2 regions of the Streptacidiphilus albus JL83 genome follow, and region 1 is predicted to be linked to the other one. Evidence: predicted binding sites of a transcription regulator. Region 1 holds the regulator's gene; the other holds the start of a gene.
What was found. Region 1 encodes HrcA, which represses chaperone genes, less so after heat shock. Its sites were predicted from a motif close to TTNGCACTCNGNNNNNCNGAGTGCNAA; they were not measured.
Positions count from the first base shown of each region.

Region 2: the regulator HrcA is predicted to act here: its motif matches at 2,317-2,343, upstream of groES (co-chaperone GroES).

Region 1 covers NZ_JQML01000001.1:2,662,009-2,669,078, reverse strand. The annotation lists gene BS75_RS11585 (hypothetical protein) at 1-9, shown strand, start outside; gene BS75_RS11580 (hypothetical protein) at 6-962, shown strand; gene BS75_RS11575 (DUF3097 domain-containing protein) at 977-1,807, opposite strand; gene pspAB (PspA-associated protein PspAB) at 1,816-2,394, opposite strand; gene htpX (zinc metalloprotease HtpX) at 2,452-3,369, opposite strand; gene hrcA (heat-inducible transcriptional repressor HrcA) at 3,553-4,584, shown strand; partial or broken gene dnaJ (molecular chaperone DnaJ) at 4,646-5,790, shown strand; gene BS75_RS11550 (16S rRNA (uracil(1498)-N(3))-methyltransferase) at 5,872-6,615, shown strand; gene BS75_RS11545 (S41 family peptidase) at 6,674-7,070, shown strand, end outside.
Region 2 covers NZ_JQML01000001.1:5,689,984-5,697,053, forward strand. The annotation lists gene BS75_RS24965 (SDR family oxidoreductase) at 1-436, shown strand, start outside; gene BS75_RS24970 (Uma2 family endonuclease) at 476-1,081, opposite strand; gene BS75_RS24975 (THUMP-like domain-containing protein) at 1,114-2,289, opposite strand; gene groES (co-chaperone GroES) at 2,495-2,803, shown strand; gene groL (chaperonin GroEL) at 2,921-4,552, shown strand; gene BS75_RS24990 (MOSC domain-containing protein) at 4,666-5,325, opposite strand; gene BS75_RS24995 (LysR family transcriptional regulator) at 5,419-6,438, shown strand; gene BS75_RS25000 (WhiB family transcriptional regulator) at 6,535-6,849, opposite strand.

The sequences.
Region 1 (7,070 bases):
CCGGAATGACCACCACCGCCGGGCTCTCCCCCCGTACCGTCATCCAGCTGCCGGTCACCCGGCAGCTCGCCGGGCAGTACCTGGCCAACACCGTCGTGCCCGGCAGCTTCGAGCCGTCCGCACTGTGGGGGCTGTGCTCCCGCCTGGTGGACGTGATCGACGCCGAGTCGGGCGCGGCCGTGCGGGCCCACCACGGGCTGGCCGGGGCCGAAGCCGACTTCCCGGTGGGGGACGGCCTGTTCGTGCTGCGCTTCCAGGCGCACTGGCCGGAGCTGTTCCGGGCCTCGTTCGGCGGCCGGAGCACCGCCGCTGCGGCCAGGCTCGGCTCCACCCTGGTGCTGCCCGCCCCGTTCCTCGGCACCGGCTACACCGAGTACCTGCCGGTGGCCGTTCCCGAGTACTGGCTGGAGCTCACCGAGGCCCCGGTCGGCGCCGAACTCTGGCACCTGGCCGAGGACGGCGCCGAAGGCTGGGAGCAGCCACTGGCCCGCTACTCCGGCCGCCACTCCGGCTGGCACGCCTTCCCGGCCGCCGAGGACCTCGGCCTGCCCACCGGCCCCGTGGTGCCCGCTCCGGGAGGCGGCGGCGTAGCGCGCGGCCTGATGGTCACCTTCCAGGGCACGCCCCACCTCGCCGACTTCGGCCCGAACCCGGGCGAGGCCACCGCCTACCGGGCCGCCGAGGACGGCACGACGCTGACCCGGCGGCTGGAATTCGCCCAGTGCGAGGAGGTCGGCTACCGCCGGCTGCTGGTGTCCTGGCGCGGCGCCCCCTTCGAGGTCCTGGCGACCACCGACGGCATCGCCACCCTGGCCCTCACCAGTGGCAACGCCGAGGAGGCCGCCTGGTTGGGCCTCTCCGCCGCCGGCCGCCACGCCTGGCGCGCCCGGGTCCCGGCGGACGACCTCGACGAGATGACCGAGGAGCTCCGCCCGCTCGCCGCGCCCGGTCCGGCCCGCTGATCACGCCGGAGCGGTCACGCCGGAGCGGTCACGAAGTCGATCAGTTCCTCGACCGCGCGCAGCAGCGTCGGGTCCAGGTCCTTGTAGGAGTTGACGGAGGCCAGGATCCGGCGCCGCCAGGCGTCTCCGGTGTCGGCCGGCCAGCCGAGGCGACGGCAGACGCCGAGCTTCCACTCCTCGCCGCGCGGCACCTCCGGCCAGGCCGGGATGCCGACCGAGGCCGGCTTCACCGCGGCCCAGACGTCGATGTAGGGGTGGCCGACCACCAGCACGTCGGCCCCGCCGACCTGCTGGACGATCCGGGACTCCTTGGAGCCCGGCACCAGGTGGTCGACCAGCACCCCCAGCCGGCGTCCCGGCTCGGGGCGGAAGGAGGCGACGATCGCCGGGAGGTCGTCGATCCCCTCCAGGTACTCCACCACCACGCCCTCGATCCGCAGGTCGTCGCCCCAGACCCGCTCGACCAGCTCGGCGTCGTGCTTGCCCTCGACGTAGATCCGGCTGGGCAGTGCCACCCGGGCCCGGACGCCCTTGACGGCCACCGATCCCGAGGCCGTCCGCGCGGGCGCGGCCGGTCCGGCGGCGGTGCCGGGGCGGACCAGGGTCACCGGCTTGCCGTCGAGCAGGAAGCCGCTCGGCGTCATCGGGAAAACCCGGACCTTGCGGTGCCGGTCCTCCAGGGTGACGGTGAAGCCCTCGGCGGTCTTCTCGACCCGCAGCACGGCCCCGCAGAAGCCGGTGACGACCTCCTCCACCACCAGGTCCCGCTCGGCGGGCACCTCGGGCGCGGGGACCGACCGCTTCCACGGCGGGGTCAGGTCGGGGCTGTAGCGGCGGCTGTCCACGGGGCGGGTCACAGGCCGGGGGCTCCCCACACCGGGAACCAGCGGGTGAGGTCCTGCTCCAGCCGCAGGTCGTTGCCGATCATCGCCTTGATCTGGATCTCCAGCGGGTTGTCCCGCTTCTCGCCGGGCAGCGGGGCGAAGGGGTAGAAGCTGCCCCGCTTGAACAGGTAGACCAGCGCCAGCCGGCGGTGCTGGACGTCGGTGAAGTTGACCAGCGAGCAGAGCAGCTGCGGCCCGAAGCCGGTGCTCTCCAGCGCGCTGTTGACCGCGTGGATGTCGTTGACCAGCGAGACGAAGTCCTCCGGGTCGTGCCGGGAGGTCAGCCAGGTGTAGCCGTAGGAGTCCCGGCTGGACTCGATCGGCGTGCCGCCCCGGCCGGTGTCGGCGTCCAGCAGCGCCTGGACGTCCTGCTGGATCTGGGCGAAGGCGCCGCCCTCGGCTGCGGCGAAGCAGACCGAGCCGACGCCGGTGGGCTTGAACCCGGCGGCGGCCTCCAGCGTGATCGCCGCCGAGGGCAGGCCGAAGAGCTGGTCCAGGTCGGGCTTGACGGGCTTGGTGCGGCCGAGCAGGGCGTCCAGGAAGCCCATGGGGGTCAGCTCCTCGGTAGGCAGGGCGGGCAGGAGGCGGTGCGGGCCCCGAAGGGGCTACTGGCGGCCGAGCTCGGCGGAGATCTTGCCGAGCTGCTCCAGCCGCTTCTCCAGCGAGGGGTGGGTCGAGAACGCGTTGCTGATCGCCTCGCTCGGCTTCAGCGCCGGGGCGAAGTAGAAGGCGTTGAACGGCTGCGCGCGGCGCAGGTCCTGGGTGGGGATGGCGGCCATCTGCCCGGTGACCTTGGTCAGCGCCGAGGCCAGCGCCGAGGGGCGGCCGGTCAGCTCGGCGGCCGAGCGGTCGGCGGACAGCTCGCGGTAGCGGGAGAGCATCCGGGTCAGCAGGAAGCTGATGGCGTAGGCGACCGCGCTGACCGCGATCACCGCGAGCATGATCATCCCGCTGTTGTCGTCCCGGTTGTCGCGGCGGTCGAAGCCGCCGAACATCCCGAACTGGACGCCCACCCTGGTGATCACACCGGCCAGCACGCCCAGGAAGCCGGCGATGGTCATCACCATCACGTCCTTGTGGGCGACGTGGGAGAGCTCGTGGGCGAGCACGCCCTCCAGCTCCTCCGGCTCCAGCCGGCGGAGCAGCCCGGTGGTGACGCAGACCACGGCGTTCTTCTCGTTGCGGCCGGTCGCAAAGGCGTTCGGTACGTCACTCTGAGCGACGGCCACCCGCGGCTTCTGCATGTCGGCCAGCGCGCAGAGCCGGTCCACGGCGCCGTGCAGCTCCGGGAACTCCTGCGGGGTGACCTCGCGGGCGCCCATGCTGAAGGCGGCGATCTTGTCGCTGAACCAGAACTGGGCGATGAACAGCCCGGCGGCGACCACGACCACGATCGGCCAGGCGCCCTTGAGCAGCACGATCAGCGCGCCGACGAAGACCACGTACAGCAGCCCGATCAGGAACATCGTCAGGACCATGCGGTTGGTCAAGCCCCGGTCGGGGGCAAAGCGTGTCCTGGCCATGACTCTCTCCTCAAAGTGTGCCTTCTCCATGCAATTCTGCCCTGTCGGGCTTACCCACAAGTACGTCCGGGGCGGCCCGGCCGTTCCGGTGGCGCACCCTTCCGCCTTACACTGGCCGGACGGGTATTGGCACTCCTTTCCCCAGAGTGCCAGAACCGACCGACCGCAGGAGGTGCGTGCCCCGTGCTTGAGGAGCGCAAGCTCGACGACCGCAAGCTCGCGGTGCTGCGTGCCATCGTCCAGGACTATGTCGGGACCGAGGAGCCGGTGGGCTCGAAGGCCCTGGTCGAACGGCACAATCTCGGCGTGTCCCCGGCCACCGTGCGTAACGACATGGCCGCACTGGAGGACGAGGGCTACATCCACCAGCCGCACACCAGCGCCGGACGGGTGCCGACCGACAAGGGCTACCGGCTCTTCGTCGACCGGTTGACCGAGGTCAAGCCACTGTCCGGGGCGGAGCGCCGAGCCATCGGCAACTTCCTGGACCACGCGCTGGACCTGGACGACGTGGTGGCCCGGACGGTGCGGCTGCTGGCGCAGCTGACCCGGCAGGTCGCGGTGGTCCAGTACCCCTCGCTCTCGCGTTCGGCCGTGCGCCACGTCGAACTGGTCTCGCTCACCCCGACCCGGGTGATGCTGGTGCTGATCACCGACACCGGCCGGGTCGAGCAGCGGCTGATCGACTGCCCCTCGGCGGTCGGCGAGACGCTGCTCGCGGACCTGCGGGCGCGGTTGAACAGCAGTGCCGGGGGCCAGCGCTTCGCCGAGGTGCCGACCCTGCTGCAGGACCTCCCCGAGGGCTTCGAGCACGAGGACCGGGGCGTGGTCACGGCCGTGCTGTCGACCCTCTTCGAGGCGCTGGCGGAGCAGACCGAGGAGCGGATCGTCATCGGCGGTTCGGCCAACCTCACCCGCTTCCCGCACGACTTCCCGCTCACCATCGCCCCCGTGCTGGAGGCCCTGGAGGAGCAGGTGGTCCTGCTGAAGTTGCTCGGAGAGACCGCGGACGCGGGCATGATGGTGCGGATCGGCCGGGAGAACGCCTACGAGGGGCTGAATTCCACGTCGGTCGTGTCGGTGGGCTACGGTTCGGGCGACGAGACCGTCGCCAAACTGGGCGTGGTCGGGCCGACGCGGATGGACTACCCGGGCACCATGGGCGCCGTCCGGGCAGTGGCGCGGTACGTCGGCCAGATCCTGGCGGCGTCCTAGCGTCCTTGCCTGAGCTGGATACTGGATCGTCGGCGCGAACGGAAACAAGCGGAGCATTTTGGTGGCCACGGACTACTACGCGGTACTCGGCGTCCGGCGTGACGCGGGTCAGGACGAGATCAAGAAGGCGTTCCGCCGTCTGGCGAGAGAACTCCATCCGGATGTCAACCCGGACCCGAAGACCCAGGAGCGGTTCAAGGAGATCAACGCCGCCTACGAGGTCCTCTCGGACCCCAACAAGCGGCAGATCTACGACCTGGGCGGTGACCCGCTCTCCGCCAACGGCGGCGGTGCGGGCCCGGCGGCTTCGGCGCCGGGGCCGGCTTCGGCTTCAGCGACATCATGGACGCCTTCTTCGGCGGCGCGGCCGGCGGCCAGCGCGGCCCGCGCTCGCGCACCCGGCGCGGCCAGGACGCGATGATCCGGATCGACATCGACCTCGAAGAGGCGGCGTTCGGCACCACCAAGGACATCCAGGTGGACACCGCCGTCGTCTGCACCACCTGCAACGGCGAGGGCGCGGCCCCCGGTACCTCCGCCCAGACCTGTGACATGTGTCGCGGTCGCGGCGAGGTGTCGCAGGTCACCCGGTCCTTCCTGGGCCAGGTCATGACCTCGCGCCCGTGCCCGCAGTGCCAGGGCTTCGGCACGGTCGTGCCGACCCCCTGCCCCGAGTGCGCCGGCGACGGCCGGGTCCGCGCCCGGCGCACCCTGACCGTGAAGATCCCGGCCGGTGTCGACAACGGCACCCGGATCCAGCTGGCCGGCGAGGGCGAGGTCGGCCCCGGCGGCGGCCCGGCCGGCGACCTCTACGTCGAGATCAGCGAGAACGCCCACTCGACCTTCCAACGGCGCGGGGACGACCTGCACTGCACGGTCACCCTGCCGATGACGGCGGCCTCGCTGGGCACCAAGGTCCCGCTGGAGACCCTGGACGGCGGCGTCGAGATCGACGTCCGTCCCGGCACCCAGTCCGGCCAGTCGATCCCGCTGCACGGGCGGGGCATCACCCACCTGCGCGGCGGCGGCCGGGGCGACCTGATAGTGCATGTCGAGGTGCAGACCCCGAGCAAGCTCGACGCCGAGCAGGAGGACCTGCTCCGCCGGCTCGCCAAGCTGCGCGGCGAGGAGCGCCCCTCGGGCACCTTCGCCCCCGGCCAGCAGGGACTCTTCTCCCGGCTGAAGGACGCGTTCAACGGGCGCTGAGCCCGTCCGCACAGAACCGACCACCGAGGGGGCGGGCCGCTGACGGCCCGCCCCCTCGGGCTCTCCCCGCTTGGAGACCATGTGACCGCCCCCGTGTTCGTCGTGGACACCGCCCGGCTCGCCCCCGTCGGGGGGGTGGTCCGCCTCGACGGGGCGGAGGGCCGGCATGCCGTCGCCGTGCGCCGGCTGACCGTCGGCGAGCAGGTGGTGCTCACCGACGGCGCCGGAGCCGGGGTGTCCGGCGAGGTCTGCGGCGTCGAGGGCAAGGACGTGCTGGAGGTCCGGGTCGGCGGGCTGCTGGCCGAGCCCGCTCCCGAGCTCCGGCTGGTCGTGGTCCAGGCACTGCCCAAGGGCGACCGGGGCGAGCTGGCGGTCGAGCTGATGACCGAGGTCGGCGTGGACGAGGTGGTGCCCTGGGCGGCCTCCCGCTGCATCACCCAGTGGAAGGGCGAGCGCGGGGCGAAGGCGCTGGCGAAGTGGCGGGCCACCGCCCGCGAGGCCGGCAAGCAGTCCCGCCGGCTCCGCTTCCCGACCGTCGCGGAACCGATGAGCACCCGGCAGGTCGCCGAACTGCTGGCCGGCGCGGCGCTGGGCGCGGTGCTGCACGAGGAGGGCGCCCAGCCGCTGGCGGACGCCACCCTGCCGGCCTCCGGCGACGTGGTGCTGGTCGTCGGCCCGGAGGGCGGGGTCTCCCCGGACGAGCTGGCGCGTTTCGCCGAGGCCGGCGCGGCCCCGGTCCGGCTGGGCCGCTCGGTGCTGCGGACCTCCACCGCCGGCGTGGCCGCCGGGGCGCTGCTGCTCGGCCGCAGCGGGCGCTGGAGCTGAGCCCGGAGCCGCGGAACGCACCCTGTCGAACGGTCAGCGGCGCGGTTACTGTGGCCGGGTGACTCCACCCGCGGGTTGGTTCCGGTATCCCCATCTGCATGACGGACTGGTCGCCTTCGTGGCCGAGGACGACGTCTGGCTGGCCCCGGTCGAGGGCGGCCGGGCCTGGCGGGTGAGCGCGGACCGGGCGCCGGTGAGCCGTCCCCGGTTCTCCCCGGACGGCACGCTGCTGGCCTGGACCTCCAGCCGGGACGGGGCGCCGGAGGTGCACGTCGCCCCGGTCGAGGGCGGCCCGGCGCGGCGGCTGACCCACTGGGGCAGCGCGAAGACCGCGGTGGCCGGCTGGACCGCCGAGGGCGAGGTGCTGGCGCTCAGCTCGGTCGGCCGGATGTCCGGGGTGCATGTCTGGGCCTTCGCGGTGCCGCTGGACGGCGGCCCGGCCCGGGAACTGCCGT
Region 2 (7,070 bases), 3.0 Mb from region 1:
GGTCCCCGACCTCGGCTACTACCGGGCCAAGGTGCTCCAGGAGGGCCTGGTCAAGGCCGGTCCGGTCGGGTACTCCATCGTCCGCGCGACCCAGTTCTTCGAGTTCGTCGAGGAGATCATGAGCTGGACCGCCGACGCGGACACCGTCCGGCTGCCGGCCACCCCGATCCAGCCGGTCGCCGCCGCCGACGTCGCCCGGGCGCTGGCGGAGGTCGCCCTCGGCGCCCCGCTGGGCGGGATCCTGGACGTCGCCGGGCCCGAGGTCTTCCCGCTGGACGAGCTCGGCCGGATCACCCTCGCCGCCTGCGGGGACCGGCGCACGGTGGTCACCGACCCCACGGCCGGCCCCTTCGCGCACGTCCCCGGCGCCGCGATCACCGCCCGCCCCGGCACCCCGCTGGCCACCACCGACTACCGCGCCTGGCTGGCCGGCTGACCCACCGCCGGGGATCGGGGCCGCCCGCGAGCGAGCGGTCTAGCCTCCCGCCCGGACCAGCGGCGCGGTGTCGAGGACCGGGTACGGGGCGGGCAGCGGCAGCTTGCCGCCCAACGGGGCGCTGCTGTGAATGCGGTAGCGCCTCGTGTCCGGATCGGGTTCGCTGTGCACGTGGACCATGCCGTCCCGTCGGTCGACGATGACGTATACGGGCACCGCCGCAGTGGCGTACGTGCGGTACTTGGGCTCGATGTCGGTCTCTCGATTGCTGGAGGTGATCTCACCCACCAGGGCCAGCAGATTGATGGGGTACCAGCCCTTGTGAGTCTTGCGGAACGCCTCGTCCAAGTCGGTCGGTTCGCGGTGCTGGACATAGAAATCCGGGATCACCAGCGCCTGGCCATGAGGCAGCTCGGACTGGGTGGTGTAGCCGTTGCCCATCCCAGCGAGTGTCCACCCCGCCATGTGCAGCTGGACGACCAGCTTGACTGCCCCGGAGTTGTGGTTGTCGTCAGGCTGCGGAGGAATGATGACCGTCCCCTCGATGTACTCGGGCCGGATCGGATAGCCGGCGGCTTCCTCCAGCGCGATCAGCAGATCGATGGGGTCACGAGGCATGGGCTCGGTCACGGGGTCGGCGGTCATTTCGCTGTCCTCCCTGGGATGCTCCTGCCAGGCTACGCCCGGGCGGGCTGCCCCAGCAGCATCATCGGGGCGCCCGCCACCCGGGTGAGGATCACCGTGCAGGAGTTCACTCCTTCGGGTTTGAGTTTGCGGCGGAGCTCCTCGGGTTCGATCGCCGAGCCGCGCTTCTTGATCACGACGGTGCCCACGCCGCGCTCGCGGAGCAGGGCCTTGAGCTTCTTCAGGCCGAAGGGGAGGGTGTCGGTGATCTCGTACGCCGTGGCGTACGCGCTGGGGCGCAGGGTGTCGGTGGTGAGGTAGGCGATGCTGGGGTCGATCAGCGTGGCGTCGAGCTGTTCGGCGACCTCGGCGACCAGGTGGGCGCGGATCACCGCGCCGTCCGGTTCGTAGAGGTAGCGGCGGACCGGTCCCGGCTCGGGGTCGGGGAGCCGGCCGCCGGTGAGGCTGTCACCGCCGGGCAGCAGGGTCGCTCGATGGGGTTGTTCTGCCCCGGTGCCGAACCAGAGCACGGCCTCCTTGACGTCGCCGCCGTCGGAGACCCACTCGGCCTCCGCGCCCTCCGGCACGGCCTCGTGCGGAATCCCGGGCGCCACCTTCAACGCCGCGTACGCGCTCTGCCGGGCCGCGCCGACGGCCCAGCTGAGCGGCGGCGAGTAGGCCTCGGGGTCGAAGATCCGGCCCCGGCCGCCCCGCCGGGCCGGGTCCACGAAGACCGCGTCGAAGCCGGCCGGGTCGATCTCGGCGACGTCCGCGCAGCGCTGCTCGATCAGCCCGTCCAGGCCCAGTGCCGCGGCGTTGGCCTCGGCGACGGCGCAGGTCAGCGGGGAGCGGTCGACAGCGAGGACCGAGATCCCGGCCCTGGCCAGGGCGATGGCGTCGCCGCCGACGCCGGAGCAGAGGTCCGCCAGCCGCCGCACGCCGAGCGCGGCGAAGCGCCGTGCCCGCCACTCGGCGACGCTGGTGCGGGTCGCCTGCTCGACCCCGTCTGGGGTGAAGTACATCCGCGCCGCGTCGGCCGCGCCGAACTTGGCCACCGCCCGCTGCCGCAGCCGCGCCTGCGCGATCGCGGCGGACACCAGCTCGGCCGGGTGGTCGCGGCGCAGCCTGGTCGCCACCGCCAGCTCCTCCCCGGGCGCATGGTCGCGCAGCTCGGCCAGCAGCGCCTGGCCCTCGTCGGTCAGCAGGGCCCGGAACGATTCGATCTCCACACCGTTCATCATCGCGTAAGCGACTCGTTGGCACTCTGGTTGACTGAGTGCTAAGCGCGGCCTAGTGTCGTCGTTGGCACTCTCCACTGGAGAGCGCTAACCCGCGAAGAGGCGTTTCCGGCACCGCGACGACGGCTGCGCCATACCAATCTTCGCGACCCAAGACATGAATCACCCCGTGATCTCCGAAGGGGGAGGTCGGAACGTGACGACCACCAGCTCCAAGGTTGCCATCAAGCCGCTCGAGGACCGCATTGTGGTCCAGCCGCTCGAAGCCGAGAAGACCACGGCCTCTGGCCTGGTCATTCCGGACACCGCCAAGGAGAAGCCCCAGGAGGGCGTTGTCCTGGCCGTGGGCCCGGGTCGCTTCGAGGACGGCCAGCGCCTGCCGCTCGACGTCGCCGTCGGCGACATCGTGCTCTACAGCAAGTACGGCGGCACCGAGGTCAAGTACAACGGCGAGGAGTACCTCGTCCTCTCGGCTCGCGACGTCCTCGCGATCGTCGAGAAGTAGGACCCAGCTGTCTGCAGCTGCGACGCTGACCGCAGAGTCGTGACCCGCCCGGGCCCCAGTCATCACTGAGTGAGACCGGGTGCCCGGGCATGGTTGTTTGAGAGGGAAACCCTAAGCATGGCGAAGATCCTGAAGTTCGACGAGGACGCCCGCCGCTCGCTCGAGCGTGGCGTCAACAAGCTGGCCGACACCGTGAAGGTGACGATCGGCCCCAAGGGCCGCAACGTCGTCATCGACAAGAAGTTCGGCGCTCCGACCATCACCAACGACGGTGTCACCATCGCCCGTGAGGTCGAGCTCGACGACCCGTACGAGAACCTTGGCGCGCAGCTCGTCAAGGAGGTCGCCACCAAGACCAACGACATCGCGGGTGACGGCACCACCACCGCGACCGTCCTGGCCCAGGCGCTCGTCAACGAGGGTCTGCGCAACGTCGCCGCCGGCGCCGGCCCCTCCGGGCTGAAGAAGGGCATCGACGCCGCCGTCAAGGCCGTGTCCGACCACCTGCTCTCGGTCGCCCGCGAGATCGACGGCAAGGAGGACATCGCCGCCGTGGCCGCGCTGTCCGCCCAGGACACCGAGGTCGGCGAGCTGATCGCCGAGGCGATGGACAAGGTCGGCAAGGACGGTGTCATCACCGTCGAGGAGTCGAACACCTTCGGCCTGGAGCTCGAGTTCACCGAGGGCATGCAGTTCGACAAGGGTTACCTGTCGCCCTACATGGTCACCGACCAGGAGCGGATGGAGGCGGTCCTGGAGGACCCGTACATCCTCATCCACCAGGGCAAGATCTCCTCGATCCAGGACCTGCTCCCGCTGCTGGAGAAGATCCTCCAGGGCGGCTCCAGCAAGCCGCTGCTGATCATCGCCGAGGACGTCGACGGCGAGGCGCTGTCCACCCTCGTGGTGAACAAGATCCGCGGCACCTTCAACGCCGTCGCGGTGAAGGCCCCCGGCTTCGGCGACCGCCGCAAGGCCATGCTCGGCGACCTGGCCACCCTCACCGGTGCCACCGTCATCGCCGAGGAGGTCGGCCTCAAGCTCGACCAGGCCGGTCTGGAGTCGCTCGGCTCCGCCCGCCGCGTCACCGTCTCCAAGGACAACACCACCGTCGTCGACGGCGCCGGTGAGGCGTCCGAGGTCGCGGGCCGCGTCGCGCAGATCAAGGCCGAGATCGAGAACACCGACTCGGACTGGGACCGCGAGAAGCTGCAGGAGCGCCTGGCCAAGCTGGCCGGCGGGGTCTGCGTGATCAAGGTCGGCGCTGCCACCGAGGTCGAGCTCAAGGAGAAGAAGCACCGTCTTGAGGACGCCATCTCGGCGACCCGCGCGGCGGTCGAGGAGGGCATCGTCGCCGGTGGCGGCGCCTCCCTCGTCCACGCCCAGAAGGTGCTCGACGGCGGCCTCGGCCTGTCCGGCGACGAGGCCGTCGGTGTCGCGGTCGTCCGCCGCGCGCTGGTCGAGCCGCTGCGCTGGATCGCCCAGAACGCGGGCCTTGAGGGCTACGTCATCACCACCAAGGTGGCGGAGCTCGAAGAGGGCCAGGGCTACAACGCCGCGACCGGCGAGTACGGCGACCTGATCAAGGCCGGCGTCATCGACCCGGTCAAGGTCACCCGCTCCGCGCTGCAGAACGCCGCGTCCATCGCGTCGCTGCTGCTCACCACGGAGACCCTGGTCGTCGAGAAGCCGGCCGAGGAGGAGCCCTCCGCGGGTCACTCCCACGGTGGCCACGGCCACTCCCACTGACGCACCGTACGGTCAGTAGTCCGGAGGCCCGGTCCCGCCAGCGTCACGCTGCGGGGCCGGGCCTCCGGCGTGCCGCGGGTCCGGACGCCGCCGGCGCGGGGCGGCCCGGCCGGTCAGCGCACCCGGCGCTCCGCGTGCTTCCGCTGGTGCGGGCCGAGCGCCTCGACGTCCAGCAGCAGCGGCAGCAGGTCGGGCTCCAGCGTCAGCGCCCGGAAGACCACGCCGCTGGTCACCGCGTGCGCGGGGCGCGACAGCACGGTCAGCTCGTCGCCGGCCCGGATCTCGCCGGGAGTGATCACCCGTAGGTAGGCGCCGGGGAGCGCCCGCTGGGTGAACCGCTTCATCCAGCCCTGCTCCTCCAGCCAGCCGGCGAAGGTCCGGCAGGGGATCCGGGTGGCGCAGACCTCCAGCACCACCTCCGGGCCGATCAGCCAGCGCTCGCCGATCAGCGCGTCGGTGGTCGGCAGCCCCAGCGTGGTCAGGTTCTCGCCGAAGACGCCGTTGGGCAGCTCCCGGCCGAGCTCCCGCTCCCAGAGGTCCAGCTCCTCGCGGCTGTAGGCGTAGACCGCCTGGTCGTCCCCGCCGTGGTGGCGGTGGTCGCAGACCCGGTCGCCGACGATGCCGCTGCCGCTGCTGCCCTCGGTGCCGCGCGGGCCCGGGGCGGCGACCGTCACCCGGTGCTCGACCGAACGCTTGTCGATCGCGGTCGCGCCGATGTCGCTGTGCTCGGTCGGGCGGGCGCGGCCGACGTTCACTGACAGTAGCTTCCCCATGGGACGAGGGTAGAGCGCCGGCGCCGACCCCCGCAGGTATAAATCCTTCGGCGGATTATCCTTCGATGTCAAAGTCTCACTTATGCTGCCGGGATGATCGAGGCCCGCCATCTCCGAGTGCTCCGCGCCGTCGCCCGCACCGGTTCCTTCTCCGGCGCCGCGCGCGAACTGGGCTACACCCAGCCCGCGGTGAGCCAGCAGATGAAGGCGCTGGAGAAGTCGGTGGGGACCAGGCTGGTGGCCCGGGTCGGCCGGGGCGTGCAGCTCAGCGAGGCCGGCCAGGCGCTGGTGCGGCACGCGGCCGGGATCCTGGCCGGGCTGGCCGCGGCCGAGGAGGAGGTCGCCGCCATCGCCGGGCTGCACGCCGGACGGGTGCGGCTGGTGTCCTTCCCGACGGCCAGCTCGACCCTGGTCCCGTCGGCGGTGGCGCGGCTGCGGGCGGACCGGCCGGGGGTGCGGGTCTCGCTGTCCGAGGCGGAGCCGCCGGAGTCGCTGGCGCTGCTGCGCGGCGGCGACTGCGAGATCGCGCTGGCGTTCCGCTATCCGGGGCGGCCGACCGGGGTGCAGCTCCCGGCGGAGGTCCCCGGCTCGCGCCGGCAGGCCCGCGCGGAGGCGACGGTGCAGGCCGCCGCCTCCGCCGCGGCCGCGGACTGGTCCGACCTGGCGGTCCGGCGGCTGCTCGACGACCGGCTGGTCGCGGTGGTGCCGACCGCCCACCCGCTGGCCGCCCGCCCGTCGACCGCGGCCGGCCCGCGGAGCCCGGTCGACCTGGCCGAACTGGCGGAGGAGCAGTGGATCGCCGGCTGCCCGCAGTGCCGGGGCCATCTGGTCGAACTGTGCGAGGAGGCCGGCTTCACCCCGGGCATCGACTTCGCCACGGACGACTGTCCGGCGGTGTTCGGGCTGGTGGCGGCGGGGCTGGGGGTGGCGGTGCTGCCGGAGCTCGCGCTCCGGGCGGTGCGGCCGAACGGGGTGGCGGTGCTCCCGCTGGCCTCCGGGGTCTACCGCGAGGTGGTCGCGCTCACCGTGCCCGACCTGGCGGCGGTTCCGGCGGTGGCGCTGATGCTGGACCAATTGGCCCTGGTGTCCGCCCCCGGCGCGGGTCCGGCCTGAGGCCGGACGCGGACGGGGGCGGCCCCGACACGCCCGGGCGCGCGGAGCCGTTCCCCCGGGATCCCGGGGGAAGCGGCGCCGCGCGCCCGGTGCGGGTCAGCTGTTGATCAGGGTGGACGGGTCGAGCGGGCGTTGCCGGGAGCGGCCGAGGAGCTCCTCGCGCTCGTCCTCGGTCAGACCGCCCCAGACGCCGTACGGCTCGCGGACGGCCAGGGCGTGGGCGGCGCATTCGGCGCGGACGGGGCAGCGGGTGCACACCTCTTTGGCGGACTGCTCCCGGGAGCTGCGCGCCGCGCCGCGCTCGCCCTCGGGGTGGAAGAAGAGGGAGCTGTCCACGCCGCGGCAGGCGGCGGAGAGTTGCCAGTCCCAGAGATCCGCGTTGGGGCCGGGGAGGCGGGAGAAGTCTGCCATGGCTCATTCCCTCGGGGGTTCAGGTGCGACGGTCAGCGGTGGATACAAGTCATATAACCTCAAAAAGCAGGGAAATGGGACAAAGGGCGCGTAAGAGCCCCCGGTTGGGGGGGAACGCCCGCCGGGCGGCCGGAGCGATGGGGCGTGCGGGCGCCGTCCGGGCGCTGCGGGGGCGCTCCGCGTACCACCGAGTGCCCGACGTGGTTGATGATCTGTAGCGA